DNA from 4 places in the Pantoea sp. BRR-3P genome. Region 3 is predicted to be linked to each of the others. Evidence: predicted binding sites of a transcription regulator. Region 3 holds the regulator's gene; each other region holds the start of a gene.
The links. The regulator Fur, encoded in region 3, represses iron uptake genes when iron is present. The targets are predictions, from matches to a motif close to ATAATAATGAGAACNACTATCAA.
Positions count from the first base shown of each region.

Region 1 (4,795 bases), 700 kb from region 3:
CAATATGTGCGTAAACGCCGGTGATGATCAGTTGATCGCGGCCCATTTCCTGCAAGGTTGATTCGAGCGGTGAGCGCACAAACGCGCTATAGCGCCATTTGGTCAAAACCTGATCGTCCTGATCCGGCGCCAGTGCAGCAACGATCTTCTGCTGATCCGGATGCTTGTTCAGGCCCGGTCCCCACATGTCGTTAAGCAGCGCGCGATCGGCGTCGCTCTGCGCATTCGGCTGCGCGGTATAGAACACCGGAATGCCCTGCGCCTTGCAGTAGGCGCGCAGGCGCGCGATGTTTTCCACCACCTGATTCACCAGCGGGCTGTCTTCACCCCAGAAATTGAGGAAATACGCCTGCATATCATGAATCAGCAGCGCGGCACGCTGCGGTTCCACGGCCCATTTCACCTTGTTAGTTGGCAGCTCAGTTGCCGCTGGTAATGCGTAAGAATTCAGTTTTGGAATAGCCATTACAATCTCCGGAACAGGTCAGGCTTGCGCTTGTTGATCGGCAAGCTGTTGGCGTAAACGTTTTTTATCTACCTTGCCAACAGGCGTTAGCGGCAGGGCATCTACGCAGGTAATACGGTCAGGTAATTTGAACTCGGCCACGCCCAGCTCACGCAGATGACGGCGCAGCGCCACCGCTTTAATCGGCTGGCTGGCGACGATAAAGGCGCAACTCTTTTCACCCATCAATTCATCGTTCATCGACACCAGCGCGGCGTGGATCACGTCTGGATGGCGCTGCAGCAGATTTTCGATCTCCTCCGCTGCGATCTTCTCGCCACCGCGGTTAATCTGATCTTTTTCACGTCCTTGTACAGTGATGTAACCCTGCGCGTTAATCTCAATCAGATCGCCAGAGCAGTAAAACCCATGGGTGTCGAAGCTGGCGGCGTTATGCTCTGGGCTCTTGTAGTAGCCGCGAAAGGTGTAAGGACCGCGCGTCATCAGGCGACCAATGGTGCCAGTTGGCAGCGCATTGCCGTGCTCATCTGCAACCCACACTTCGTCGTCCTCAGAGATTGGGCGGCCTTGCGTGGTGAGAATGGTGTTCTCATCGTCGCCAAAGCGGGTGTAGTTCACCAAACCTTCGGCCATACCGAACACCTGCTGCAGCTGACAGCCCATTTCGTTCTGAATGCGTGCGGCCAGGGTTTCACCCAATTTGGCGCCGCCCACCTGAATGCGCTGCAGCGAGGCCAGCTGCTTGTTGCTGCCCCATTCCTGAATCGCCTGTAGCCACAAACTCACCGCCGGTGGCACCAAACCAGTATCCGTAACCTGATGCTTTTCAATCAGCGGGAAACACAGCGTCGCGCTGGGATCGGCGGCCAATATCACCTGTCCACCCGCGTAAAATACGCCGAGTGAACCGGGTGAACTCATGGCGAAGTTATGCGGGGCGGGCAGGGCGATGAGATAGCGCGTATCGGCGGTTACCTCACAGATCTCATCACTGGCGCGAATGCTGTAGTAGTAATCGTTGTGGGTGCGCGGAATCAGCTTTGGCGTGCCGGTGCTGCCGCCTGAGAGTTGGAAAAATGCCACTTCATCGGCGGCAGTTGGCGTGGCGACGAAATCACCCGCCGCTTCCGCCATCAGCGCTTCCAGCGTGTTTTCCGGCTGATTGTCATTGCGTAAAATCACCTGCTGCAGCGAAGGCTGCGCGTCGCACAGTGCGCTGATAAAGGTGTCGTCAGCAAACAGCGCATGGGTGCGATCGGCAATCAGCAGCTTGGGCTCAATCTGCGCCGCATAGGCGCTCAGTTCGGTGCGCTGATGACTGAACAGCGCGAAGACTGATGCTACGCCGAGCTTGAACAGCGCAAACACCGTGACATAAAAATCGGCCACGTTGCCGAGTTGCACCAGCGCAGTATCACCGTTTTGCAGGCCACGACGCTGTAGCGCGGCGGCCAGGTTGCTGCTCAGTACATCCAATTCGCGATAGCTAATTTGACGATCGCCATCAATCACCGCGATGGCATCGTTATGCTGATGACGCGCCAAAATATCGGTCATCGGTACATCCAGCCAGTAGCCTTTTTCGCGGTAGCGCGCGGCCAGATCGTCCGGCCAGCGAGTATAGGGAATGCTCATGCTCTTTCCTTTATTGCAGTCCAAAGGCGCGCAACATTGTATCCAGCTTCACGCCGGTTTCGCGCCATTCTGATTCAGGTTGGGAGTCGGCGACGATGCCCGCGCCGGCAAACAGCCGCACACGCGTGCCGTGCACGGTGCCGCAGCGGATAGTCACTACCCATTCGCCATTGCCTTCGCTATCGCACCAGCCGACGATGCCGCCAAACAGCTGGCGATCAAAAGGTTCCAGCTGCTGGATGAGCTGCTGCGCGCGCTGATGCGGGAAGCCGCTCAGCGCCGGCGTTGGATGCAGCAGGCAGGCCAGCGACAGGGCATTTTCCTGCTCATTCTGGACTTCGCCGTCAATTTGCGTCGCCAGATGCCACAGCGTAGCGGTGGTGATCAGCGAAGGCGTGCTCGGTACTGACAGCAAACGGCTGCGCGGCTGCAGCGTATCGCGCATCGCGTCGGTCACCAGTTTGTGTTCATGGCGATCTTTGCTGGAATTCATCAGCGTGTTACCTGCCGCGCGATCCTGCTGCGCATCGCCATGATTGCGCCGTGCAGATCCGGCGAGCGGACAAGAACTGAAATCGCGACCTTGTTTACGCAGCATCAGTTCCGGGCTGGCACCGATCAGCGCACCGCCTTGCGGCAGCGGCAGATGGAAATGGTAGCTATTCGGATTCTGCGCAATCACGCGCTGCATCAACGTTGCCGTATCCACCGGCTGCTCCGTGACGATATCCATCAGGCGCGACAGCACCACTTTATCCAGCTCGCCGCGCTGCGTGGCTGCTACCGCATCTGCCACCATATTGAGGAAGACATCGTGGTCTGGTACCGGCGTGCGACGGCGCACCTCTGGCAGATCGCTGATGCCTTGCGGCAGTGCGTTTTGCAGGTCGTCGCGATTGAAGGTCTGATGGGCTTCGGGAATAAACAACGCCGCAGGCTGGCTGACATCGAATGGGATCGCCCCGACCAGAATCGGATTGGCGATGCCCTGTTTTTTTGCGGCAGCAAAGTGCTGACGCAGCTGTTGTTGGAAATCACCCTGCAGCGACGCGGCATCATGTACCGGCGCGCTAATGGTGGTATAGCATCCTTGCGTTGCCAAACTGCGCCACGGCGAGGTAAAGAGAAAACCACGGCAAAGCGCGGAATAATCCTTCAGCCAGGCATTTTCAAACGTGGTCGTTTCCACCATAATTTTCACCTATAAATGATAAGATTATTAAGAATGATTATCATTTTTATTATGGGCCTGTAACCTACGTCGATTGGGCAAAAGTGTCAATCCATTCGCGGGATTTCAGCGACCTTTTGACGTAATCAGGCGCTGACGCTGAACAGGGCAATATGCTAAAAAGTGGGCTAAAACTTATGAATAAATGCGGTTTTTGGGCTATTGCAGCCCTAATGAGTGTTTTCCAGATTTTCACCAGCGTCGCGCATGCCGAACAAGGTTGGCCGCGCACCCTTCAAGGGGCTAACGGATCGCTCACCTTAAACAAAGCGCCACAGCGTATTGTTTCCACCAGCGTCACGCTGACCGGTTCGCTGCTGGCGATTGATGCGCCGGTCATCGCCTCGGGTGCGACTGCACCCAATAGCCGTCTGGCCGACGAGCAGGGTTTCTTCCGCCAATGGAGCGAGGTCGCCAAACAGCACCAACTCAAACGTCTGTACATTGGTGAACCGAGTGCCGAAGCGGTAGCAGCCGAAGCGCCGGACCTGATCATCGTCAGCGCCACCGGCAATGACTCCGCCATCAAACTCGTCGATCAGTTCTCTGCCATCGCACCGACGTTAGTGGTCAACTACGACGATAAAAGCTGGCAGGATGTGGTCACACTATTAGGCCAGGCCACCGGCCACGAAGTTCAGGCGGCACAGCGTGTTAACGCCTTCAACGATCGCGAAGCCGCGCTGAAGAAAGCCATCACGCTGCCGCCGCAGCCGGTTTCCGCCATGGTGTGGAACGGCGGTGGGCGCGCGGTCAACCTGTGGACCGCCGCCTCGGCGCAGGGCAAGCTGCTGGAACAACTCGGTTTCACCCTGGCGGTACCGCCGGCCAGCGTGGAGCAGAGCCACAGCATGGGACAGCGTAAAGACATCATTCAGCTGTCAGGCGAAAACCTCGCCAGCGGCCTGACGGGTAAAACCTTCCTGCTGTTTGCCGCCGACGACAAAACCACGCAGTCGGTGCTGAGCAATCCGTTCCTGGCGCAGAATGCTGCGGTGCAAAACAAGCAGGTGTACGAATTGGGTGTCGATTCGTTCCGTCTCGATTACTACAGCGCCAGCAATCTGCTCGCGCGTCTGGAAAAACTGTTCGTTAAATCATGATACCTGTTCCGCCAGCTCTGGCGCTGGCGGGTGGTAACGACGTAAACGCCCCATCACTAACCACATCACCATGCCCAGCAGCGCCGCGGCGAAGCCAAACACCGCAGCGGCCTGCGGTGGCAGCAGCCAGGAACCCATCGCGCCAATCACCGCTGCACCAATCGCATCGCCAGTGACGTTCTGCGCGGTCCACAACCCATTGATGCGACCAAGCAAATGATCGGGCGTGAGCGCTTGAATCATCGCGTATTGCACCAAGCTATTGATGGCGCTGAAGTAACCGAAGGCGATCAGGCAAGCTAACGCCAGCGGCAGGTTCGGCATCAGGCTAAACAAACCAAGGGCGATAAACGCCGCAAT
Region 1 covers NZ_CP155066.1:3,526,641-3,531,435, reverse strand. The annotation lists gene AAGR08_RS16375 (isochorismatase family protein) at 1-466, opposite strand, end outside; gene AAGR08_RS16370 ((2,3-dihydroxybenzoyl)adenylate synthase) at 485-2,101, opposite strand; gene AAGR08_RS16365 (isochorismate synthase) at 2,112-3,293, opposite strand; gene fepB (Fe2+-enterobactin ABC transporter substrate-binding protein) at 3,470-4,435, shown strand; gene entS (enterobactin transporter EntS) at 4,430-4,795, opposite strand, start outside.
Region 1: AAGR08_RS16365 (isochorismate synthase) is a predicted target of Fur. The motif match lies at 3,321-3,343, and genes of this name have one in related genera.

Region 2 (4,795 bases), on a different replicon from region 3:
AATCCCGCACGCCGCAAACTGACCTCCGCGTTGGCATCGCCGAGGTAATCCACCGCGACGCCCTGTGCATCGGCCAGCAGCAGAATATAGCCAGCGGGCGCAATCTGCTGATAAAGCGTCTGCAAACCGTGCTGAGCGACAAAGCGCAGCTCATCCAACTGCTGACGATGCTCAAGCAGTTGATGTGCTGGCAGAATACGCGCGTCCTGCAGGCGAGCGGGATCCAGTCCATGCTCACTGACACAGCGTAACCATGAAGCCTGCACCGCCTCCTCTTGCGGATTAACCACGCGGGCAGCATTACGGTTCTCGATTCGGGCAACTACATTGGCAATGTGTTCACGCTGGCTTAGGTTCACAGCGATTCTCCTGCATCAGCGCACTATACACGCCAGTTTAAAGCGGAATCACAGCATAGCGGATTAACATCTAAATAACAGATGTAGCGTGGATGAGATGCGCAACGACAGCAGAAGACTTTACTCTGGGGGATTACCATGGGTATTAGCCGCAGCGAATAGCGAAATGGCTGCTATGAATGGCGAGGTGAGCTGTGCGTCCATTATGACGGTCGCCATGAATGGCGTTGTGTACTGTGCGTCATTATGACGGTCGCCATAAATGGCGACCCTACATCGTAGGGTGCGCATTTATGCGCACCGTTTCAACGACCGCATTAGCCGTCATGATGCATTTATGCGCACCGTTTTAAAGACCGCATTAGCCGTCATGACGCATTGATGCGCACCGGACATGATTCAGGAGTTATTCGGCGGTGTAGCGTCGGTTTCGCTAAACGTTGGCTTCTGGCGGGTTACCGAATAAACAACATTTTTCGGACTATTAGGATCGGTGGTGACATCCACTGAAGCAATCGTCACTTTGCCAAAGCCAAAAAGCGTCTGCACGTATCCGCCAATTTGGTGTTTACCTGGCGCGACACGAATCTCTTTCTTTTCGCCCTTCTGCAACAGTCCCGCATTTTGACCATCAACCGTTAAATAAATGGTTGAACCATCATCGGTGCGCGTAACCAGATGCGAAACATTAATCACCGTCGGGCCGCTTTCAAATGGGGTTGGCGTGTCATTATTTTCGATTGGCGCGCCGGTCGCAGGCTGAGCCGCGGAGGTATCCGCCGTCGCAGTGCTGTCAGGGGATGTACCGGTAACGGCAGCCAGTCGGGCACAGCCGGTGAGCATTAAGGTTGCCATCAAAGTGGCCAGTGTGAAACGCGATAACATCGTGACAAAAACACCTTTGCTGAATGAGAAGCGATTATTTTAGCGTGCCTTGAATAGTGATGACAGTCTCATAATTACAGTATTTTCCTAAAACCGGTGAGGAGTTGTAACAGGTGCATACCAGCCGCACGGAATGTAAAAGAAACGGCGGCCGGTAAGACCGCCGACGGAATTACCAGCTGTAATTAACCGATGCAACAATGGAACGACCGCTGCCATAGAAGCAGGCGCTGGTGTTGCTGCACGAGGCGACATAGTGTTTGTCCGCCACGTTATTCACATTAAGTTGCAGCGTGGTACCGCGCAGCGAATTCGCCGCTTCGCCTAATTCATACTTCGCCATCACGTCGTACAACGTGTAATGCGGAACCTTATTGGTGCCGGTTTCATCCGCTGGCGCGGTGCCGGTGTAGCGCACGCCGCTGCCAAGGGTAAAGCCATTCAGCACGCCATCGAGGAAGGTATAACTGCCCCACGCCGAGGCCGCATGACGCGGAATGCTGGACGGCGAGTGACCAATACGTTCGGTGATGCTGCTCTCTTTGGTCACCGCATCGGTGTAGGTATAAGCCGCCAGCAGTTTGATCTCTGGCGTGATCTGCGCATGCGCTTCGGTTTCAATACCTTTTGAACGCACTTTACCAATCTGCTCGTTATAGCCGGTGACGTTGTTATAAGCGGTAATGTTTTTCTGCGTGATATCAAACGCGGACACGGTAAACACCGCATCCCAGCCCAACGGCTGATACTTCACGCCCACTTCTGTCTGTTCACCGGTGGTCGGTTTGAACGGATCGGTGCCCGGCGCGCCGCTGTTCAGGTTGGGTTCAAACGAGGTGCTGTAGCTGATGTATGGCGAAATCCCGTTATCGAACGCATACAGCAAACCGGCGCGCCCGGTGAACTTGTTATCATTCTGCTGGGTTTCGCTGTTATCGGTGCGATCCTGTGTACGCACTTCGCTCCAGTCATTACGGCCTGACAACAGCAGGTTCCACTGATTCCACTCCAGCTGATCCTGCAGATAAACACCAACCTGATCGAGCTTCTTACGGGTGCTGGTAGTCAGCGTCAAATCGCTCTCGTTGATGCTGATACGCGTTGGGTTAGCCCAATCGAGAATGTATTGATCGCCCCTGTCGAGCCACAATTTGTTATCTACGTCGCTCCACTTGTAATCCAGCCCGCCAAGCACAGTGTGCGCAACATTCCCGGTATCAAAGGTGGCTTTCAGCTGGTTATCCAGACCCAACTCTTTTGACTTGATCTTGTCGTGCTGCGGACGACGGTTGATCGAGTGATCGTTATCCGCATCAACGGTATACACCAGATATTTGTACGACTCATCCATGTTGCTGTAGCGCAGATTCTGCGTGAAGCTGACGTTGTCGTTCAGATTGTGCTCGAAAATATAACCAATCGACGTCTGCTCGCGTTTGGCTTCGTTGAAGCTCGGATCGCTGACGTTAAAGTCATAAGGGATCCGTCCGGCACTGGTGTTGAACAACGTTCCGTTGGCCGGCAGGAAGTTACGGTAGCCCGCTTTCGGCTCGTTCTGATACAGCGTCAACAGCGTAAAGCTGGTATCGGCGTTGGGCAGCCAGGTAATGGCCGGCGCAATCGCCATACGCTGCTGTTTATTATCTTTAACGAACTCGTGTTTGGTGCTGGCGATACCGTTCAGGCGATAAAACAGCGTGTTGTCATCATTTAGCTTACCGCCGAAATCAAACGCCGCTTCACCCAAATGTTGATTGCCAGTGCTGAGCTGCACTTTATGAATACTTTGCGCCGTCGGGCGTTTGCTGGTCATCGCCACGATGCCACCCGGATTCACCTGGCCGTACAGCACCGAGGCGGGACCATGAATCATCTCAACGCGCTCCAGCAGCCAGGGATCGATCTGCCCCGCGGCGCCAGCCTGACCGGACAAGCCGTAGCTCAGGCCGTCGAGGAACTTCGGCGCATAGCGGAAACCGCGCGCAATAATCTCATCATTACGGTTGGAGTTACCGCGATAGTTGGTTAGCACGCCGCTGGTGTAGCTTAGCGCATCCGCCACCGATGCCGCCGCTTGATCGTCCATCTGCTCACGCGTAATCACTGAAATGGATTGCGGGGTTTTGCGCAACGGCGTGGCGGTTTTTGTGCCTGCCGCGCTCTCTTTCGCCACATAGCCTTGTAGCGGTGCGGTGACGCTTTCGTGCGTTTCGGCGTTAACGGTAATCGTCTCTTCGGCGGACACCGGTGCCACTAACAAAATTGAGGCCAGTGAAAGATAGACAGGATTGAACCTGAACGGGTGTGCCACAGCAGGTATTGCTGATTTTCTTACTTTAATAGACATAGTCGCCATCTCTATTTCAAACTGCCTTGTAGATGAAATAATCCATTCAGAGGTCCTCGCCTAATAGCAGAGGCTGTAACGGATTGAAATATTACTGTCATCGATTATTTACGGCCCTAATTTCCCCGCGTGACCTCTCTCACAAAATAATCCACTGAAAATCCGAAGGTTTCTTAGGCGCGAAAAATCATATTGCAAATGTAAATCGTTATCAATAGCATTTGCATTAGCTTTGATTAAGTAAAGACTATGAACAAAATTTGGAGATGGATTGCAGAATGTTTCTAACGCATGCAGAAAAAACAGCAAAAACCTGGTTGCCTGCGGGAACCGTTGCGCAATGGTTGCGACAAGCTGATGTGGGCGGCGAAGGCTGGTGGCAGCGGCTTTATGCCACCGGAACACCGCTGGTGGAACGTGATGAGCAGGGTCAGACCTCCATGCATTTTTTTTGGCGCGATCCCCAAGGTCATTCCGCACTTTCTTCTACGCAACGGGTTTATATCGATATTAATGGCGTCACCGATCACCACAGCGAAGCGCCAGAAAGTTTGGCGCGCGTGGGGGACAGCAACGTCTGGCATTGGTCTACGCCGATTGAATCCGATTGGCGCGGCAGTTACAGCCTGATTCCGGTCACTGCGCAACAGCTGCCGCCGCTATTTTGTGGCGATGATGACACCTGTCGCGCGCTGCAACGTAAATGGTGGATTTCGCTGATGCCGCTGGCGATTCCCGACAAGCTCAATCCCACCCCGCCGTTTCTCAGCAGCCGTCGCTTTGCTTTGAGCAACGCGCATATGCCGGATGCGCCGGATCAATCGGCGTGGCGAGCGCTGGATGCCGGACTCGCCGAAACCTGGCCCGATACGCTGCAAACGCTGCGGTGGCGCAGCACGCTGCTCCAGGTTACGCGCAAGGTTTGGATCTACAGCACGGGTAAAACCGACCGGCCTGAACAGCGTCCGCTGGCAATTCTGCTCGACGGACAAAACTGGGTGTACGGCCAGCCGATCTTTAGCGCACTGGATCAGGTCACCGCCGCTGGCGAACTGCCGCCGGCCTGCTGGCTGTTTATCGATGTCATCGACAGCCAGCATCGCGAAGCGGAATTACCGTGCAATGAAACTTTCTGGCAGGCGGTGCAGCAAGAGCTACTGCCGCTGGCTCAGCAACACGCGGCATTCAGCAGCGATGCCGATCG
Region 2 covers NZ_CP155067.1:141,668-146,462, reverse strand. The annotation lists gene AAGR08_RS20270 (sigma-54-dependent Fis family transcriptional regulator) at 1-359, opposite strand, end outside; gene AAGR08_RS20265 (hypothetical protein) at 759-1,244, opposite strand; gene AAGR08_RS20260 (TonB-dependent siderophore receptor) at 1,417-3,591, opposite strand; gene fes (enterochelin esterase) at 3,870-4,795, shown strand, end outside.
Region 2: fes (enterochelin esterase) is a predicted target of Fur. The motif match lies at 3,790-3,812, and genes of this name have one in related genera.

Region 3 (4,795 bases):
GGCACAGGATATTGTTGAAACGCTGGATGCGCACAACATTGATCGCGCTGGCGTTATCGGTCATTCGATGGGAGGAAAAGTTGCTATGGCGCTGAGCGCTATTGCGCCTGAACGCATTGAGAAAATGGTGATGATCGATATCGCGCCCGTTGATTATCAAACGCGCCGCCATGACGAAATTTTTGCCGCCATCCGAGCCGTTACTACCGCTGGCGTCACACGTCGTAGTGAAGCGGCAGAGGTGATGCGTCAGCATATTAATGAGGACGGCGTGATTCAGTTCATCCTCAAGTCATTCGTCGAAGGTGAATGGCGCTTTAACGTGCCGGTGCTGTGGGATAATTACACCACCATTTCCGGTTGGGAAGAGGTGCCTGCCTGGCCGCATCCGGCGCTGTTTATTCGCGGCGGTGACTCGCCTTATCTGGATAATCAGCATCGCGATGCGCTGCTGCGTCAATTCCCTCAGGCACATGCGCACGTTATCAGCGGGGCCGGACATTGGGTGCATGCCGAGAAACCTGATGCGGTTTTGCGCGCGGTTCGGCGGTTTTTTAATCTGTAAAAGCAAAAGCTTGCCGCGCGTGCTTTAGGGTTGGCGTCAGAGAAGGCGCTGGAGTATGATGTCGCGCTAAAAATTTGCCACGGATATTTTTACCGTGGTCGGGCCGATAATGTTTTAATCGCGCAGCGCCTTTCCGCCGTTCGCGCCCACTCAGTTTTACAAACCATGGCAAAAGAACAGACAGACCGCACCACGCTTGATCTCTTCGCAGACGAGCGGCGTCCTGGTCGCCCGAAAACTAGCCCGTTGACGCGTGATGAACAGCTACGCATCAATAAACGTAATCAGCTCAAGCGCGATAAAGTGCGTGGGTTGCGTCGTGTTGAGCTGAAAATGTCCAGCGAGGCGGTTGACGCGCTCAGTACGCTGGCCGATCAGCAAAACATCAGTCGCAGCGAATTGATTGAACAAATGCTGCTAGCACAGCTCAAACTGTCGTAGCGTGCCCAAACCGCACGCTGGAACAAAAGTCACGGCTTTACAAGTTCCGCACTTTTTACCGGTCTGCTATTATTCGCATAACTGTGCAGTCAACTGACTTACTTTCACAATCAGGATTTAAGAGGTTACCTAACCCATGGCAATCGTAGGCATTTTCTTCGGCAGCGATACCGGCAACACTGAAAACATTGCAAAAATGATCCAGAAACAACTGGGTAAAGATGTCGCCGAAGTGCATGACATTGCTAAGAGCACCAAAGAAGATCTCGATGCATTCGACATCCTGCTGCTGGGCATCCCGACATGGTATTATGGTGAAGCGCAGTGTGACTGGGATGATTTCTTCCCAACGCTGGAAGAGATTGATTTCAATGGCAAGCTGGTAGCACTTTTTGGCTGTGGCGATCAGGAGGATTACGCCGAATACTTCTGCGACGCGATGGGTACCATTCGCGACATCATCGAGCCAAATGGTGCCGTTATCGTCGGCCACTGGCCTACCGAAGGCTACCATTTTGAAGCATCTAAAGGTTTGGCCGATGATAAACACTTCCTCGGTCTGGCGATTGACGAAGATCGTCAACCCGAACTGACCAATGAACGCGTTGAGAAATGGGTGAAACAGATCTTCGATGAGCTGCAGCTGAAAGAGATTATTGAAGCCTAATCCCCTTCTCTGCCCGATGTGGGCGCTATCTCACATCGGGTAACGGAATTTCCTATAAAAATAATAGCTACGGTTTTTTAACTTTTCCCCGCAAATCTGTAGAATACCCGCAATGGTCACCCGCTTATTCCTCTGGCTGTAGAATGAGGCTGAGTGAAATGGAATCCAAAACTTACCGGTCTTGAAGACGTTAGTGACATTATCCTTACCCTCTTTATTGATTAAGGACGTTGCCTTGGTTTTCATTTCACTGCTTGAGTTCTATAATGAGACGCAAATGAGAATGCGCGTTGACCTAAACATTCAAGGCCCCTGCGCCGCAAGTGACTAGCAAAGTAACAGGACAATATCCGCATGACTGACAACAACTCCGCATTGAAGAAGGCTGGCCTGAAAGTCACGCTCCCCAGACTGAAAATTCTGGAAGTGCTTCAGGGACCCGGACCCGAGTCCCATCACGTCAGTGCGGAAGATTTGTATAAACGCCTGATTGATATGGGCGAAGAGATTGGTCTGGCCACGGTATATCGCGTTCTTAACCAGTTTGACGACGCGGGCATCGTAACCCGTCATAACTTCGAAGGCGGTAAATCCGTATTCGAACTGACCCAGCAGCACCATCACGATCACCTGATCTGCCTGGATTGTGGCAAGGTTATCGAATTCAGCGATGAATCAATCGAAACGCGCCAGCGTGAAATTGCCACTCGCCACGGTATCAAACTCAGCAACCACAGTCTGTACTTGTACGGTCACTGTGCTCTGGGAGACTGCCGCGAAGACGAGACGCTCCACGATAAGTAATTAAGTGTGCTATGCAGTATAAAAAAACCGGCGCTTGAGCCGGTTTTTTTATACCTGAATTCAGGCAATGAGGGTTTCTTGCAGGTAACGCCAGCGTGGAATGCTGGTGCTGCAATCAAGAACCGCCAGTGAAATACGGCTCTGATTGATGCCATTCATCATTTGTAATTCACGATACTGAATCGTCACTTCCTCACTTTGCTGCGAGATAATGGCGTGCTCGCTGGTCGCAATCCGCATACCTTCGCGTTGACCATTTAACTGGCGAAACAGCGCTTCCATCTCATTAAGATCCAACTGTTTACCTTGCGGTGTCACCATTTTAAATTCGGGATGAAAGTGCGACAAAAACAGGTCGATGCTGTCATCACTGCCTTCGACCTGATTGAAAATACGTTCGATAAGTTGATGTAAAACAACCACACTGTGCTTGGCTTCCAGAGCGAGACTTGTCATTTTTTTTCCTTTGGTAACCCGCGAAGCAACGTTTAAGAGCGCATAGCCTACCTGAAAAAAAGTTTTTCACACGGCCAAATGGATTAATTTTTCTAAAGTCAGAATAGTCGTAAACGACAAAAGAAACCTATTAACTGGCATGCAGAATAATTGATTACCCATTGCCAAATGCAGACAATAAAAAAGGGCGATTGCTCGCCCTTTCATGATCTTATCGTACTATCAGCAAAAAAGATTATTCGCCGATTTTTGCCCAGGTGTCACGCAAACCTACGGTGCGGTTAAACACCAATTTGGACGGCTGCGAATAGACGCTGTCAGCACAGAAATAGCCTTCGCGCTCAAACTGATATGGCGCCATTGGCTCAGCAGCACGCAAGCCTGGCTCAACGAAGCCCTGTTTAGTTTCCAGCGAGTTCGGGTTGATGGTGGTGAGGAAATCCTCTGCCGCTCCCGGATTTGGCACACTGAACAGACGATCGTACAGACGGAATTCCGCCGGTAGCGCGTGAATCGCAGACACCCAGTGAATAACGCCTTTCACTTTACGACCATCAGCAGGATCTTTGCTTAACGTATCTACATCACATGTGCAGTAGATGCAGGTGATATTACCTTCATCATCCTTCGCCACGCGTTCAGCACGAATCACGTAAGCGTTACGCAGACGTACTTCTTTGCCCAGCACCAAACGTTTGTATTGCTTGTTGGCTTCTTCACGGAAGTCTGCGCGATCAATCCACACTTCGCGGCTGAACGGTACTTCACGCGTGCCCATCTCCGGTTTGTTCGGATGATTCGGCATGCTGATGATCTCTTCATGCCCAGCTGGCAGGTTCTCAATTACCACTTTCAGTGGATCCATAACTGCCATCGCACGCGGCGCGTTTTCATTGAGATCGTCACGAATGCACGACTCCAGTGATGCCATCTCGACGATATTATCCTGCTTAGTCACACCGATACGACGGCAGAATTCGCGGATTGATGCGGCGCTGTAGCCACGACGACGCAGACCAGAAACGGTCAACATACGCGGATCGTCCCAACCTTCCACAACCTTCTCGCTCACCAACTGCGTCAGTTTACGCTTCGACATCACCGCGTATTCCAGATTCAGACGGGAGAACTCGTACTGGCGCGGATGCACAGGAATGGTGATGTTATCCAGCACCCAATCGTACAGGCGTCGGTTATCCTGGAATTCAAGTGTGCAGAGTGAATGCGTAATGCCTTCAATGGCGTCCGAAATGCAGTGCGTGAAGTCGTACATTGGATAGATGCACCACTTGCTGCCAGTCTGATGGTGATCGGCAAACTTAATGCGATACAGCACAGGATCGCGCATCACAATGAAGCTAGAGGCCATATCAATTTTGGCACGCAGGCAGGCTTTACCCTCTTCAAAACCACCGTCGCGCATCTTCTGGAACAGCGCTAAGTTCTCTTCCACGCTGCGATCGCGATAAGGGCTGTTTTTGCCTGGTGCAGTCAGCGAACCGCGGTATTCACGGATCTCATCTGCCGATAATTCATCGACATAGGCCAGACCTTTATTGATCAGCTCAACGGCGTAGTTAAAGAGTTGGTCGAAGTAATCTGAGGAGTAACGAATGTTGCCGCTCCACTCAAAGCCCAGCCATTGCACGTCATGCTTGATGGATTCGACAAACTCCAGATCTTCTTTCACTGGGTTGGTGTCGTCGAAACGCAGATTGCACTGGCCTTGGTAGTCTTGCGCAATACCAAAGTTCAGGCAGATTGATTTCGCATGGCCAATATGCAGATAACCATTGGGCTCAGGCGGGAAACGGGTATGCACACTATTGTGCTTACCGCTCGCCAAATCTTCGTCGATGATC
Region 3 covers NZ_CP155066.1:2,822,766-2,827,560, forward strand. The annotation lists gene ybfF (esterase) at 1-565, shown strand, start outside; gene ybfE (LexA regulated protein) at 731-1,006, shown strand; gene fldA (flavodoxin FldA) at 1,143-1,673, shown strand; gene fur (ferric iron uptake transcriptional regulator) at 2,028-2,477, shown strand; gene AAGR08_RS13160 (hypothetical protein) at 2,538-2,933, opposite strand; gene glnS (glutamine--tRNA ligase) at 3,169-4,795, opposite strand, start outside.

Region 4 (4,795 bases), on a different replicon from region 3:
GACCGATCGTAGCGCCCGCCTAGATTCAGGATCCACTGGTTCCACTTCATGCTGTCCTGCAGGTAGAAGCCGAGCTGAGTCATAAACGAGCGATTATGGTTATCGATCAACAACGGATCGACCGGCGTACTGTAATCAGGATTGAGATAGCTGATATCTGACGCCGTACCATAGCCGCTGTTTTGCCGCAGATCGTCGTGCACGTAATCAACACCAAGCGTCAGCGCGTGGTTGACTGGCCCCGTATCCAGATTGCCCTGCAGATTGGTATCCACGTCAAAGGCGTTAAACGACTCAATCACCCGCATGCTGTCACGGCTCACCGTGGCCGAACCGTCATTCACGGTGGCGTTTGGATAGACCATTTGATAATCGCTGCTGGTGTGCAGATAGCGCAGATTCTGGTGCACGCTCCAGATATCATCAAATTTATGCATAAAGTCATAGCCGATACTGGCTTGTTCACGGCGATAGTAATCAAAGCCCGGTTGGCCACCGTAAAACTTATCGGAGTAATTGCCCTGCGCCAGTTTGATCAGGCTGCCTTCCAGCGGTAGCTGATTATAAAATCCGGTGTAGGGATCTTTGCGGAACTGCCCGAGCAGCGTCAGACGCGTGTCGTCATTCGGCTGCCAGGTGAGGGCAGGGGCGATGTCATAATGTTTGTATTTGGTGTAATCGACCTGCGTGTCATTGCGTGACCAGGTTCCGGTCAGGCGTCCCAGCCAATGTTCATCGTTATCCAGCGCGCCGGAGAGATCGAGGCCGGTTTCAAACAGGTTATGGCTGCCGGTACTGACAAAAATCTGGTGGATCGGCTCAGCGGTTGGGCGCTTACTGATTAGGTTTACCACGCCGCCGGGACTTGCCTGGCCGAACGTAACCGAACTTGGGCCTTTCACTATTTCAAGGCGATCTAATAGATAAGTATCGTAATTCGGACGTGACCAATAGGTAACGGTGGGTAAGCGCAGGCCATCCAGATACTCATCGGCAGAAAAACCGCGAATTGAGATGTCATCAAAGCGATAATCTGCGCCGCCACCCTCCGCGCCAATCCCGCTGTTATAACGCAAAGCCTGCGAGACATTCAGCGCCGCCTGCGAGGCCATCTGCGCCTGCGTTATCACCGAAATACTCTGCGGCGTTTCAATCAATGGACGCGTGCTTTTAGTGACGCTATCGGCTTTTTTCGCCACCTGATTCCAGCTGTCAGCATCGGCGCTATCGCTCTCAACGCTGCTGGCGGTAACGGTAAGTGTGCTGTTATCAGCATTGTTTTTCTCCGCCGCCCAGCCCGATGCGCTGCTGATGATCATCAGTAAGAGTGCGCTTAAGGGCGTGCGTTTGAAGGTGCAGTGACCCGGCATTTATTTTCCCCGATATAGTCCAATGGCCTCATTTAGTGATACAAATGATAATCATTACTATTTTATTTAATAGCGTCCTGCTGGCGGCTTTACGCGGTATCACCGACGAATCGCGCACAACGGACATCAATCGGCAATCTAACGGGATTGGATGAGATGGTGTTGCAGAAATTAACGCAGGCGGAAGCGCTCCCGCCGCAGCCTTTAGTCGCCACGCGCGAGATGCATTACCACGCTGGACGTGAGGAGCGCTGGCACGCCCATGAAGTCGCGCAGCTGATATTCTGTTTTCAAGGAGTGATGCGAGTACAAACGCAGACCGCATCATGGACGTTAACGCCGGGCCGTGCGCTGTGGCTACCGGGGACTATTCCGCACGCCTTAATGGCATTAAGTGATATTCGCAGCCTGAGTTTGTACCTTGATCCCAAACTGGCGCGCGCCTTTTGGCCGCAGACACATAGCATGATGATTTCGCCGCTGCTGCAGGCGCTGATGCAAACGCTGGTGGAGAATGAGCAGCAGGCGCAGCCCGAGGCGGCGCGCGTAGAGTTAATCATGCCGCTATTACTGGATGAGATTCGTCGCGCACCGGCAGGCCCGGTGTGTAATTTGCCACTGCCCAGCGATCGCCGTTTGCTGAGTATTTGCCAGCAGCTACTGCAAGCGCCGGCCAGCAGCGATACGCTGGAAGCATGGGGACAGCGCGTCGGCGCGAGTTCACGCACGTTGGCACGTTTGTTCCGCGATCAAACCGGCATCACCTTTACGCAGTGGCGGCAGCAGTTACGATTATCCGAGGCACTGGTGCAATTGGCGCAGGGGCAAACGGTCGTTCGTATCGCCAATCAGCTGGGCTACCAAAGCCCCAGCGCATTTATCTCCATGTTTCGCCGTTTGATGGGGGAAACGCCGCAGCGATTTTTACGGATTTCAGCCTGAAATCGCCACGGCTTTGCAGGTTAATGGGCGCTGGCTGTGGGGCGTACGGTGATTTCACTGGTATCAACGTCGCCAGGTTGATCGATGGCCCAGCTCACCGCTTTGGCAATCGCTTCGGGTTTGAGTGCAATCTGGCGATAACGCTTCATGGCTTCCTGCGCCACGCTATCGGTAATGGTGTCAGCCAGTTCAGACTCCACCACGCCGGGATTAATCACCGTCACGCGCAGCTGTGGTGATTCCTGGCGTAAGCCATCGGAAATGGCGCGCACCGCGAACTTGGTGGCGCAATAGACTGCAGCGGTCGGCGAAACGGTTAGCGCACCGACGGAAGCGATATTAATAATGTGGCCATACTGCTGCGCCTGTAGGGTGGGCAGCACCGCCGCGATACCATAAAGTACGCCGCGAATATTGACGTCGAGCATCAAGTCCCACTCCTCAACCTTCATTGAACTCATCGGCGACAGCGGCATCACGCCCGCGTTGTTGATCATCACATCAATGCGGCCATATTTCGCCAGGGCAAAATCGGCCAGCTGTTGTGTATCAGCGCGCTGCGTGACATCGGTGGCTAAATAATCCACGCTGGCGCCAGAAAAGCGGAGCTCTTCGCACAGCATTGAGAGACGGTCGGTGCGGCGCGCGCCGAGCACGAGCTGATGACCAAGCTGTGCCAGATGGCGCGCAATGCCTTCGCCAATACCGCTGCTGGCGCCGGTTAAAATAATGACTTTTGGATTGCGTTGGGTCATGACGTATTCCTCGTTGAGTTGACGAGGTTATTGTCGATGCATCACGCCAGGCACAACAGACCGGATTGTGGCGCATGTTTGCCTGATTATCTCGCCGTCGTTGCGCATCGCTGATTTTAAACGCTATCCTTTGCCTGAATCTCTCACAGGAATAGTAATCATGTCGCGTACCGTTCAACAGCAAACCTGCGCATTACTTAGTCAGCTGGCACGTCAGGAAGGCTATACCGAATCGCTGCTGGACAGCGTGCGCTTTATGCGTGCCGATCGGCAATGGGCGCGCACGCCGGTGCTGTATGAACCGAGTATCATCATCATTTGCCAGGGATCGAAACGCGCCTTTCTCGCCGATAAAATGTATCGCTACGATGCGCAACATTATCTGGTGCTGTCGGTACCTCTGCCATTTTCTGCGGAGACGGAAGCCACTTCCGAAGAACCATTGCTGGGCATTGCTATTCGTTTGGATGTTGCGATGGTGGCGCGGTTGGTGGCGCAATTGGCTCACGGGCAAACAGCCATTACTGCTGCACCAGCGAGCATCATTTCTACGCCTATCGATCGGGCGTTAGCCCAAAGCACGCTGCGCTTGCTCGAAGCATTGAGCGATCCACTTGAGGCCAAGGTGTTAGGACCCGCACGGGTGGAAGAGATCTGTTTTCGCGTGTTGATGGGCGAACAGGGCGGCGCGGTGCGCGCGGCATTAACCTATCAGGGCCATTTTGGCCGGGTTGCCCGTGCTTTGCAGCGGATTCATGCCGACTGGCGTCAGCCGCTGGATGTGCCTTCTCTGGCAAAGGAAGCTGGCATGAGCGTGCCGCGTTTCCATCTGCATTTCAAAACTGTGACACAAACATCGCCGATTCAATATGTTAAATCGCTGCGCTTGCATCAGGCGCGTCTGATGATGATTCGCGACAATCTGACGGCCGCTGGCGCTGCGGCGCGGGTAGGATATGAAAGTGATTCGCAGTTTAATCGGGAGTTTAAACGGATGTTTGGACGTAGTCCGGCGGAGGAGGCGCGGGAAATGAAGCGGGCTTTTGAGCTGTTACCGCCGGAGCATTTGTCCGGCAGGCTACAGGCACACTGACTTAACGAATGCTCATCACCGCAACCACTACGATAATCCAAAACAGGCCACAACCCGTCAGCATCCATTGCCACACCCGGTGGCGCTCAGCGGCAAAAAGTCTGGAAAATTGTGAACGTAAAATTGGATGCATAGTGGCCTCACTTCAGAATATCAATAGAGAGATAGGCGGGCGAAATCAGGGTAATAGCGTCCGCGAACGTGAACATTCTGACCGTTTGTAAGGCGTAAGAGCGACGAGACCCGTCTTGCTTTTTGAGGGTAAAACGGCAAAGCCGCCATAAGGTGAGGATCTCTGGCGGCTTTACGAGACATGCTGCTGATCAGACGTTGCGCGTCACGCCGCCATCAACGCGAATATTTTGCGCCGTAATGTAGGCGGCACCCGGCGAAGCTAGGAAGGCGATGGTCGCAGCCACCTCTTCAGAAGTGCCATAGCGTTGTAAAGGTACGCTGTTACGGCGCTCATCGGTTTTCGGCAGGCTATCAATCCATCCCGGAAGCACATTGTTGATGCGAATATTATCTGCCGCGTAGGTATCTGCGAAAATTTTAGTGAACGAGGCTAAACCCGCGCGGAAAACGGCCGACGTGGGGAACATATCGGTAGGCTCAAACGTCCACGCCGAAGAGAT
Region 4 covers NZ_CP155067.1:690,776-695,570, forward strand. The annotation lists gene AAGR08_RS22660 (TonB-dependent siderophore receptor) at 1-1,370, opposite strand, end outside; gene AAGR08_RS22665 (helix-turn-helix transcriptional regulator) at 1,527-2,312, shown strand; gene AAGR08_RS22670 (SDR family oxidoreductase) at 2,333-3,067, opposite strand; gene AAGR08_RS22675 (AraC family transcriptional regulator) at 3,228-4,160, shown strand; gene AAGR08_RS22680 (hypothetical protein) at 4,162-4,293, opposite strand; gene AAGR08_RS22685 (SDR family oxidoreductase) at 4,484-4,795, opposite strand, start outside.
Region 4: AAGR08_RS22660 (TonB-dependent siderophore receptor) is a predicted target of Fur. The motif match lies at 1,409-1,431, and genes of this name have one in related genera.